3 regions of the Brevibacillus sp. IT-7CA2 genome follow, and region 1 is predicted to be linked to each of the others. Evidence: riboswitches for the same ligand, from Rfam matches in the RefSeq annotation. Region 1 holds a riboswitch; each other region holds the start of a gene.

Region 1 (3,271 bases):
GCGGCTCTAGCCAAAAAACATGGCGTCGCGTTGAAAGTGAGTGGAGCAACAGCAGCAGCCCTGCCAACGATCGATCTATTGCAGTATAACTTGGCAGGCTGTGAAGTGAAACGAGTCGAGGGCATTTTTACGGGAACAACTAACTTCGTGCTCACAAAAATGATGGAAGAGGGGCTTACCTGTGCGGAAGCAGTCGAGCTCGCTCAGAAGATGGGGATTGCCGAACCGGATCCTTCTTACGATGTCGATGGTTGGGATACAGCTTCGAAGATCACGATCTTGGCAAACGCCGCTTTTGACGCGCAAGTAAATCTGACCGATATCGCACGCGCAAGTATTCGCGAAATAACCGCGTTACAAATCGAGACGTGGAAGAAGCATACGAAGATTCCCAAGTTGATCGGAAGCATCCAAAAGGAAGTGAATGGTACGGTTTCTGTAGCAGTGGAGCTGTGTGCAGTAGATCTTACCCATCCATTTGCATCTGTATCAGGTACGACAAAAGCCATACGGGTAGAAACAGATGTCATGGGGGATTTATTGGTCGTTGGAGGAAAATCAGATCCTGTCGCAGCAGCAGCGGCTGCCTTAAAAGACCTTGAACATATCATTAGCAGATAGGCTCATTTGCATGTGCTTCCAGTGTTCCTTAGGAATGAGTCATTTACAACCGCGAGCATACTAGGGATGCACCACAAAAAAAGGCAAGGGGGCCATACGGATGAACCAATCGTCTGATGTCAATGCCGAGCTGCAGCAAGTATCTGCTTACCCAACCAAGCAAAAAATGCATCAAAAGGACGTCGCTTTGGTAAATGAGCAGGATAGCTGCTGTTGTACCCCCAAAAAGCAGGCATCCGAAGCACAGCAGGAATAATGCCTACACGAAAAAGCCGGGTCTCGATTAAGAGACACCGGCTTTTCGTTTCATGCAATGCGTTCTATCCGATAAATTCTTGTACCCAGTAGCCATTTGTGAAGCCTACACCAATTTTTGTGAACGCAGGGTTCATGATGTTTTGGCGGTGACCTTCACTATTCATCCATTGTTGCATAACTTCTTGTGGACTCTGTTGACCCATGGCGATATTCTCACCGGCAGTCGAGTACTGAATGCCATACTGCTTCATCATGTCAAATGGGGAACCGTACGTTGGGCTGTTGTGGTCAAAATAGTTGTTAGCAGACATATCTTGTGCTTTTGCCAACGCTACTTTGGACAGTGCTGCATCCATTTGAACAGGCTTGAGACCTGCTTTTGCACGTTCTTGGTTCACCAAATCCGCGACTTGTTTCGCAAAATCACCAGTTTTTCCTTGCTCCGCTTGATTTACTGGAGCGGCAGGTTGAGTGACGTTATTGCTAGGTTGCGCTGGTGCAGCTTGAACTGGAGCTGGTTGTACCGGCTTTGCAGGTTGCATCGGTGTCATTGGCTGTTGTACTGGCATTGGTTGTCCAGGGGCAAAGCCTTGTTTTTGTTGAAAGAAGTTCCAAAATTGCTGGGAATTTGGAGCTTTTTGGAATTGTGGCATATAATATTGGAATTGTCCGCCAGGAACAGGGCAATTAGAAGCAGCCGAAGCAGAAGTAGCAAAGCCTGTTAGAGCCAAGCCCAGACCAAGAGTCATCGCGATTGTAACAGAACCAAAACGTTTCATTAAACAAATCTCTCCTTTTTTTTGCCTACGAGGTTAGTTGTCGGATTCGGATTGAGGAAACAACCCTACGCCAGTTCGGCGATTCACCCCAATGTGGAATATCTCATCCACAAAAAAGTCCCCCGCACTTCCTTTCAAGAGGAAGTCTCGGCTTATTTCGTTTGGCATGAACAACGATATCAGACAATCCCAATCGAAATAAAGGAGTAATATATGGCAAATAGCTAAAAGGGTTGATAAATTAGGCTCATTTCGATTCGTTTGATTGTTCCTTCCATGCGGTTAAGCCGCCTTCCAATGCATTTGCTTGAAAACCATGCTCACGAAGAAGAGCGGCAGCTTTTTGCGCTTTGTTACCAGTTGTACATACAGTAACAATCTGCACATTTTGCGCAAGTTTTTCGGTTTCCTCATCGAACGGCTTGTCCTGTTCTTTCATTAGAAGATAGGGGACGTTACGTGTCGAAGCGTTTTCATGAACAAGGCTGCCGGTGATAAATTTTTCGGCGTCGCGTACGTCCATTAATAGTACAGGCACTTTCTTTTCAAGCATTTCGGATAATTGAATCGTTGTCAAAGTATGATTTTGCAATGAAATCCCTCCCATTGTTATTGTAACAGAGTACCGCCTTCTCCAGTATAGGGTGAACGGTTGCTTTTATTGGACATCCATGGTAGAATGAGATTGCTACTTGAAAAATTGATACCTAATCATTCATCGAGGTGTATGCTGATGGATAACATTTTTGAATCCCCGATTCACACTGGCGCGGTCATCGGAGCCGCAAGGATGGAAGAGAGGATGGGCTTTCATTGTTTTAGGTTTTCAAAAGGTTTAGTTTTTAATTTTGCAGTTCCGTCCTATGACAATCGTATATTCGCGGAGTAAATAATATTCACATATCATGAAGGCGTATCATATTTGAAGATCTGGTATTTCTTCATGATATGTGAGCTTTATTTGCTTCGGTAAATATGACTAGCATATTCAAATTGAATTTTTGGAGGTTTTTTTAAATGCAAACGAACGGAACAGTAAAATGGTTTAACGCAGAAAAAGGTTTCGGTTTCATTCAAGTAGAAGGCGGAGACGATGTATTCGTACACTTCAGCGCAATCCAAGGTGACGGTTTCAAAACTTTGGACGAAGGTCAAAAAGTTCAATTCAACATCGTTCAAGGCAACCGTGGCCCACAAGCTGAGAACGTAGTAAAACTGTAAGTCTCCTTTTAAAAGAAACTGTCCTTTCGAGGGCAGTTTTTTTGTCGTGGTCGTAAAAGTAAAAAGGCGTTGGGATAGTCCCCAGCGCCTTTTCCCGCATGCGAATGGATTAAAAAAGGAACTATGGCGTCTCACCATAATTCCTCATTTTCTTCCTACAAAATAGTTAAATACAAGTTTCGATTTCGACAGTTTGGAATTGACTGTCAAGAACTGAAAGACCGACCACTTGACCGCCGCCGATGGAAGTACGGCCATAAGTGGTGAGAAGGACATTTCTGTTGTTTTCTGCTACGGTAAGGCGCACTTCATAGTGGAAAGAAGCGGGGACCAGCGCATTGAAAGCAGTGCGAGTATTCGCAGGGATAAATTGCGTGATGTCAAGCAAGGTG
Region 2 (3,271 bases), on a different contig from region 1:
GACGCTCTCCCTGCAAAAACCCACGCAGAGGCCCCTAGCAGCAAGATGAGAATCAGCGAAGGTATCTCTGCCAAAACCGTGGAACAGTAAGTCACCATCGTGGAAATGACGATAGACACTGGATCAAACAATACCCCTTTGTACTGGCCCAGCACCTCCACGAACCCTTCCATCCATTCGCCAATTGGCAGCTTAGGCACGACGTCCATCACTCATCACCTCTGCTCTCTGGTGCTCTTGGACATTGACTTTGCCTACCAGCCCGCCTAACACCGCTCCTTTTACGATGACACCCAACAAACGCTTCTGCTCGCCCACTACAGCAATCGGGACGTGCAGATCTGCCATCATCGGGAACAAACTGTGCAGACGTGCGTCAGGTGAAACGGTAGGGAGGTCGGTTTTCATGATCGTCTCCAGCGAATCTCCCGTACCGATCGCGAGTGAAACGTCATACGCCGTAATCAAGCCGAGTAGTGTGCGCTTTTTGTCCACGACGTACAAGCTGGACACGCCGTTATCCATCATGAGTTGCAGCGCCACTCGCGCCCCTTTGTCAGGAGTGATTGCTTCTGCCCGTTTCATCACATTTTCAGCAACGAGGACCCTGGACAGGTCGGCATCCTCCACGAACTTCCGCACGAATTCATCCGCTGGGTCTGCCATGATTTCTTCCGGGCGGCCGATCTGAATGATCTGCCCGTCTTTCATAAAGGCAATCCGATCGCCCAGCCGCAACGCCTCGTGCAAGTCATGTGTAATGAACAGAATCGTCTTTTTCATCGTCATCTGAAGCTCCAGCAGTTCATCCTGCATGTCTTTTCGAATGAGCGGGTCCAGTGCACTGAATGCTTCGTCCATCAAGAGAATATCTGGATTATTAGCCAACGCCCGCGCCAATCCGACCCGCTGGCGCATCCCTCCGCTCAATTGATCCGGGTACGCATTTTCCCACTCGGTTAATCCAACGAGCGCGAGCGCTTCCCGTGCTTTTTCTTGCCGGAGCCCTGGTGGTACTTGTTGAATCTCCAAACCAAACTCCACGTTTTCCCGTACCGTCCGCTGCGGAAACAGGGCAAAATTTTGGAAAACCATCCCGAGCTTCCTCCTCCGCACCTCGCGCAAAGCTGTCGCCTTCATGTCCACGATCTCTTCCCCATCGATCTCGATGCTTCCGCTCGTTGGGTCAATCAGTCGATTACACAGTCGGATTAAGGTGGATTTGCCACTGCCGGACAGGCCCATGATGACGAAGACTTCACCTTCCTCGACTTCAAAGCTGACCTGATTTACCCCGATAGACTGGCCCGTTTGCTTGTAAATTTGTTCTTTTGTACGTCCTTCCGCCAGCAGCTTCAAGGCCAGCTCGGGCTGCTTACCGAACACTTTTGTCAGTTGATGGACTTTCATTTTGGGCATGGTATCCCTCATCCTTCGTTTTTTCGTAAATGTAAAAAGCCCGCGAAGTTTCCACACCCCAGCAAAACCAAGGCACGCTTGATTTTTACTCGTGTTGAAAATCCGCAGGCTTACGTAATACCTGGCGTCCATTTTCGGGACTCCCTGTACTCTGTCTTCCTGATTTCGATTGTCAGCGGTTTATGTCGTACCAACTGCCTCCCAGCGATCCACAGCATTTCCTTCACGACTGTATCGGCGTAAGCTGCTCGTCGGTATTTTCATAAAAAAATAGGCCGATCCATCCTTTTTCTCCAGAACAAAGGTCCCAAAGAAAAAGCCTGCATCGGCCTATCACACGCCCGCAAGGAATCCCCTTGTTGCGCATTATATGCCTAGACTTTATCCATCCATGACCTTCCCTGCTTTGGCCGACGAGGTTAGCTGACGGGTAGGATGGCAGAGAAGACATTTCCTCATCCCTCCTGATCACTCAGGATTAACCCCAAAAGATTGGTTCCCCCGCTTCCGAGAATCTCGGAACTAGGCCGTATGTGTTGTTTCCTATTGAATCGTGATTGTGATTTGAATTATACGCTCGCTTCCAGTTATTGTGAACATTCGTTTAGCACGGTTTTAACCGGATTACGGCTTTCTTTATAAGTCGGATTGAATTAGCTGTTGGTTGCTTATTCGATTGAAAGATTAGTGCGCTATACTCGCTGTTGTGGTGGGGAGGAAACAGGAGAAAACGCTCAGATTCTTGGAACCCCTGCGAGGGAGCAGGGGGTGCCCGGCTCCGTGAAAAAAAGCGAAACCGCGTCCAAAGTTGACTGTTCAGGATGCGCCTCAGAGGTGGACGCTAAAAGCAGTTTCTCTTTTTTTCACTACGCCTCGGTAGGTGTGTCCAAAGATCTTCGCTTATTTCTCCTGTTTCCTCTACGAGCTGTTGTGTTTCTACATACTTTTTAAAAGACAGCTTGAATGCTGCTTTCAAAATGTAGTAAAAAGCTGCTTGGGAAGAAGAACATTTCCAGTCCTAGCGCCTCTGGAGCCCTACCTAGCGGAGAAATGAATGGCGGGGGTTTTCAGCTTTTATCACATACAAAAACGTTGTAACGTTTTCAGTTTTGAATCGCTCCCGCCGTTCAATTCGGAGCGAACAGTCTCCCCCCCTTGCGGGGCGTAGGCCGAAGCGTAGACTGGAAATGGGCTTCTTCCCCTCCACTACAGCTACTCCAATCACAATTGAAAAAAGCTCCCGCCTCAATGAATCAGGCAGGAGCTTTTTCAAAGGTACGACGATTAAACGACGTCGTAGCCTTGGTCTTCGATTGCTTCTTTTACTGCATCGAGAGTCAAGTTGCTCTCGTTGTAGGAAACCTCAACCTTTTTTTCAGCCAGGTTTACTTTGCCTTCTGCACCCAGATCTTTCAATGTGTTCTCGATGCGGGCTACGCATTTGTTGCAAGACATACCTTCTACGTTCAATGTGATATTTGTCATGATCAATCTCTCCTTACATTTTATGTTGTATAGGTAAGGCGGACAAAGCCGCTTGTTACTGTTGTTACAGCTTCACTCGTTGCAGTCTTAGTGCGTTGAGTACAACGGATACGGAGCTGAAGGCCATTGCGGCACCGGCAAGCCATGGAGCGAGGAAGCCGATGGCGGCAATCGGGATGCCCAAGGTGTTGTAGGCCAATGCCCAGAACAGGTTTTGCTTGATGTTGCGGATGGTGCGTTTGCTCATCTCGATGGCGTCTGCGACACTGGTCAGTTCGCCACGCATCAGCGTAATATCTGCTGCTTCCATAGCCACATCTGTACCTGTACCGATTGCCATACCGACGTCAGCGGTAGCGAGTGCTGG
Region 3 (3,271 bases), on a different contig from region 1:
AAATTTAAACAACAAGATGTTGAGTGTGATCAAGGCAATGAAGGAGAGAAAAATTTTATTACGTAAGCTCATTTAAAGCTTCTCCCCGATGAATACGTAGCCTGTCCCCCATTGTGTTTTAATGAACTGACGCTCTGTTTCCAACTTTTCACGGAGGTTTTTGATATGGACGGTCACTGTATTGAGCGAGCCATAACCATATCCCCAGACACGGTCGTAGATTTGCTCTCTTGTAAAGACGATGCCCGCATTTTCTGCGAGGAATGTGAGCAGTTGAAATTCTTTGGTAGAGAGCTCAATTTTTTGATTACATACATAAACGGAATACGTTTCTTTATGAATTTCTAGGTCCTTGAATTTCAAAACGGTAATCGGAGAAGAAGCTGTTTCCTTCTCTGGCTGCTCCTCAGTATGCTTGCGAATGCGCTCATAACGACGCAGGTGGGCACGAATGCGAGCGAGCAGTTCTTCTGTATCAAATGGCTTTGTAATGTAATCGTCTGCGCCAATTTCAAAGCCGACTACCTTATCTACCGCTTTTCCTTTTGCACTGAGAAACAGTATAGGCAAATCCCACTCACGGCGAATTTGAGAACAGAGCTCGTAGCCACTCATGTTGGGCATCATAATACCCAAAAGGATCAGGTTGGGTCGCTCTCCTTGGCTGAGCAGGGAGAGTGCATCTTCTCCACTCTCTGCGGAGGAAACGCTGAAGCCCTCGTTCTCCAAAATGTCTTCTAGCAGTTCAATAATCTCCAGATTGTCATCGACAATTAAAATGTGATCTTTCACCGGAACAACCCCCAGTTACTTCTATTAATAAGGAATACCATTCAAAGAATGGGTCTTGTCTATCATAACATGCTTTGACCTGATCAGGGGAAGAAACCCCGTAAGTTATTAAGTTGTTCTAATATATGAGGGTACCTCTTTAGACCAGGTACTAAGTTTCGTCAGAAAAAGCCAGAGACGTAGTGTCCCTGGCTTTTATTATTTTGCCGAACGACTATTTTTTAGCTGGTTTTTCCGGCAACGATGCAGCTTGCACCGCTTTTTCCTTTTTCGGAGTTTCTGCTTTCGCTAGAACAGGAGCGCTGAGACGCTTGGCGCCTACATAACGCTTGCTCCAGTAGTATGGATCGCTCAACTTAGTGTTGACGACTCCACGACCAGATTCCGAGTGTACAAATGTGCCGTCTCCAATGTAGATACCCACGTGAGAAATGCTGCGACCGTTCGTATTGAAGAACACGAGATCGCCTGGCTGCAAATCTTTTCTGGCTACCTCTGTACCTAATTCGTACTGAGAAGCAGAATTGTGAGGCAGGTCTACACCTAACGCATCAAATACGTAGCGCGTGAAACCGGAGCAGTCAAAGCCCTTTTTGGACGAGCCGGAAGATTTGTAAGGGGTACCGTACAAGTCGCTGACTACTTCATTGAGAGTATTCTCCTCAGCAGCATGTGCAGCGCCTGCCCCCATAGCAAGCATTCCAGCCATAAATAAAGATAAAACTACCTTGCGCAAAAGAAACTGCTCCCTTCGTGAGCCTACGAGGTTAGCTGAAGGGTTCGGTCGAAAGGACGCCCTAGGCTGCTAGGAGTAGCAACCATTCACCCCAAAAACGTGGTTCCCCCGTTTCCGCCAAGCGGAATTCGGCTATTTTTCGATGTTTTTTTACACGCACTCTTACGAAGATTCTACGCCAGTCCTTCTTTTCCTTCTTTTTCATCCACTAGTTCACATATTCGTCACAAAAATACCGTCAAATGCTGTAACGTTTTCGTTCAACAGTGCAAGACGCCTTTCGACGCGCGCTTGTTCTGCCTTGCGGGACAGCTCGTCCGATTAGGGCAGGAAATTGTCTCCGTCCAAGGACGGAGGGAAAAACCAACCGCACGCCCGTTATGGGAAGCCTATACCGGGGGCTACAATAAGGGCATAACGTTCCACAAGCACCACATGCAAAACGAATGGAGGTAAGCGAGTAATGAGCGAACGGTCTGGCAAAGTTCTACTCGGGCTGGTTCTGCTGCTAGTCGGTGGGTTGGTTCTTCTAGATCTGGTGGGTATCGATATCGGAGACTTGCTCGGGTTCATCATTCCCGGTGTGATCATGATATACGGTGCCAAAAAGATTATGGGACAAACCGGTTCACGCTTTTGGGGAATCCTAGTCTTCCTATTCGGGTTCCTGATGTTGATTGGCAAGCTTGACCTACTATTTCACGCACTTCTGGCCATTGGGGTGATTTATCTGGGATATCGCTTACTGCGTCCCAGTCAAGAACCTAAACAAGCTCCACCTGCTTGGGAGCGTGAATGGGCCCAAAAAGTATTAAAAGAAGATACGCTAGACGCTTGGGAGAGAAACGTAACCAAACGGCCATAACCGTTTTGGTAACCGCAATAACACTGTGTCGCAAGAGTCTTTTGGATGAACAATATGATGTGATATGATGAGGAGGAAAAAATAATGAGTATCTTTAAACGTTTGCGTGACCTGACAGTAGCTTCGGTAAATGATGCATTGGATTCGATGGAAGATCCGGTAGTAATGCTGAATCAATATATGCGTGACATGGAAGTAGAAATCGGACAAGTTGAAGTAGCGGTTGCCCGTCAGGTTGCACTGGAAAAGAAATTCCGCCAGCAATTGGACGAAGCCAATGCTCTGATCGAAAAACGCGATCGTCAAGTCAAGCTCGCCTTGACTGAGGGAGAAGACGAGTTGGCTCGTCGAGCACTCGCTGACAAGAAGCAGTACGAAGGCCGTGCAGCGGAATATGAAGGTCTCTACCTGTCAGCATCCGAGGCAGCTACGCAAATGCGCGAGAAGCTGGCTGAGTTGAAGGAAGAGTTCTATAAAATGCGTGCGAAAAGGTTCACACTGATGGCACGTGCACAAGTAGCTCGTACACAAAAGCAAGTCAATCAAGCAGTTGTCGGTATCGGCAATCCGTCCGCAGGCCGTGGCTTCGCCCGCATGGAAGAAAAAGTCATGCGCATGGAAGCAGAAGCGCAAATGAGTGGACAATGGCGCCAAACAGACCGCGCTTGGGAGAACGCTTTGTCTGAACTGGAAAAGGATGATCTCGATGCAGAACTTGCTAGTATCAAAGCATCCATTAATGAAGTGAAAACACCGGTAGCCAAACCAGTACAATCCTAATTCGACAGGAACTGGGGGACTGGGTGTAGAATAGCTTGTGTCAATTCGGCAGCCTGTGTACATCAGGCTGCTTTTCCCCTAGGAGGTACGATTCTTGC

What was found. A riboswitch is a leader RNA that binds a small molecule or an ion and turns the genes downstream of it on or off. The one in region 1 is predicted to bind cyclic di-AMP.
Region 2: it holds a riboswitch for cyclic di-AMP, as region 1 does, so the genes downstream of both, ACM6JA_RS06360 (quaternary amine ABC transporter ATP-binding protein) here and ACM6JA_RS02145 (CAP domain-containing protein) in region 1, are expected to answer to the same signal.
Region 3: it holds a riboswitch for cyclic di-AMP, as region 1 does, so the genes downstream of both, ACM6JA_RS28535 (C40 family peptidase) here and ACM6JA_RS02145 (CAP domain-containing protein) in region 1, are expected to answer to the same signal.

The regions. Positions count from the first base shown of each region.
Region 1 is NZ_CATKQT010000003.1:55,790-59,060, forward strand. It holds gene ACM6JA_RS02135 (homoserine dehydrogenase) at 1-621, shown strand, start outside; gene ACM6JA_RS02140 (hypothetical protein) at 722-877, shown strand; gene ACM6JA_RS02145 (CAP domain-containing protein) at 942-1,658, opposite strand; cyclic di-AMP (ydaO/yuaA leader) riboswitch at 1,666-1,821, opposite strand; gene ACM6JA_RS02150 (rhodanese-like domain-containing protein) at 1,906-2,250, opposite strand; gene ACM6JA_RS02155 (cold-shock protein) at 2,676-2,879, shown strand; gene ACM6JA_RS02160 (hypothetical protein) at 3,046-3,271, opposite strand, start outside.
Region 2 is NZ_CATKQT010000010.1:53,363-56,633, forward strand. It holds gene ACM6JA_RS06355 (ABC transporter permease) at 1-209, opposite strand, end outside; gene ACM6JA_RS06360 (quaternary amine ABC transporter ATP-binding protein) at 193-1,419, opposite strand; cyclic di-AMP (ydaO/yuaA leader) riboswitch at 1,812-1,958, opposite strand; gene ACM6JA_RS06365 (cation transporter) at 2,704-2,904, opposite strand; gene ACM6JA_RS06370 (heavy metal translocating P-type ATPase) at 2,969-3,271, opposite strand, start outside.
Region 3 is NZ_CATKQT010000053.1:220,461-223,731, forward strand. It holds gene ACM6JA_RS28525 (sensor histidine kinase) at 1-72, opposite strand, end outside; gene ACM6JA_RS28530 (response regulator transcription factor) at 73-792, opposite strand; gene ACM6JA_RS28535 (C40 family peptidase) at 1,007-1,528, opposite strand; cyclic di-AMP (ydaO/yuaA leader) riboswitch at 1,533-1,672, opposite strand; gene ACM6JA_RS28540 (LiaF transmembrane domain-containing protein) at 1,992-2,393, shown strand; gene ACM6JA_RS28545 (PspA/IM30 family protein) at 2,478-3,173, shown strand; gene ACM6JA_RS28550 (class I SAM-dependent methyltransferase) at 3,268-3,271, shown strand, end outside.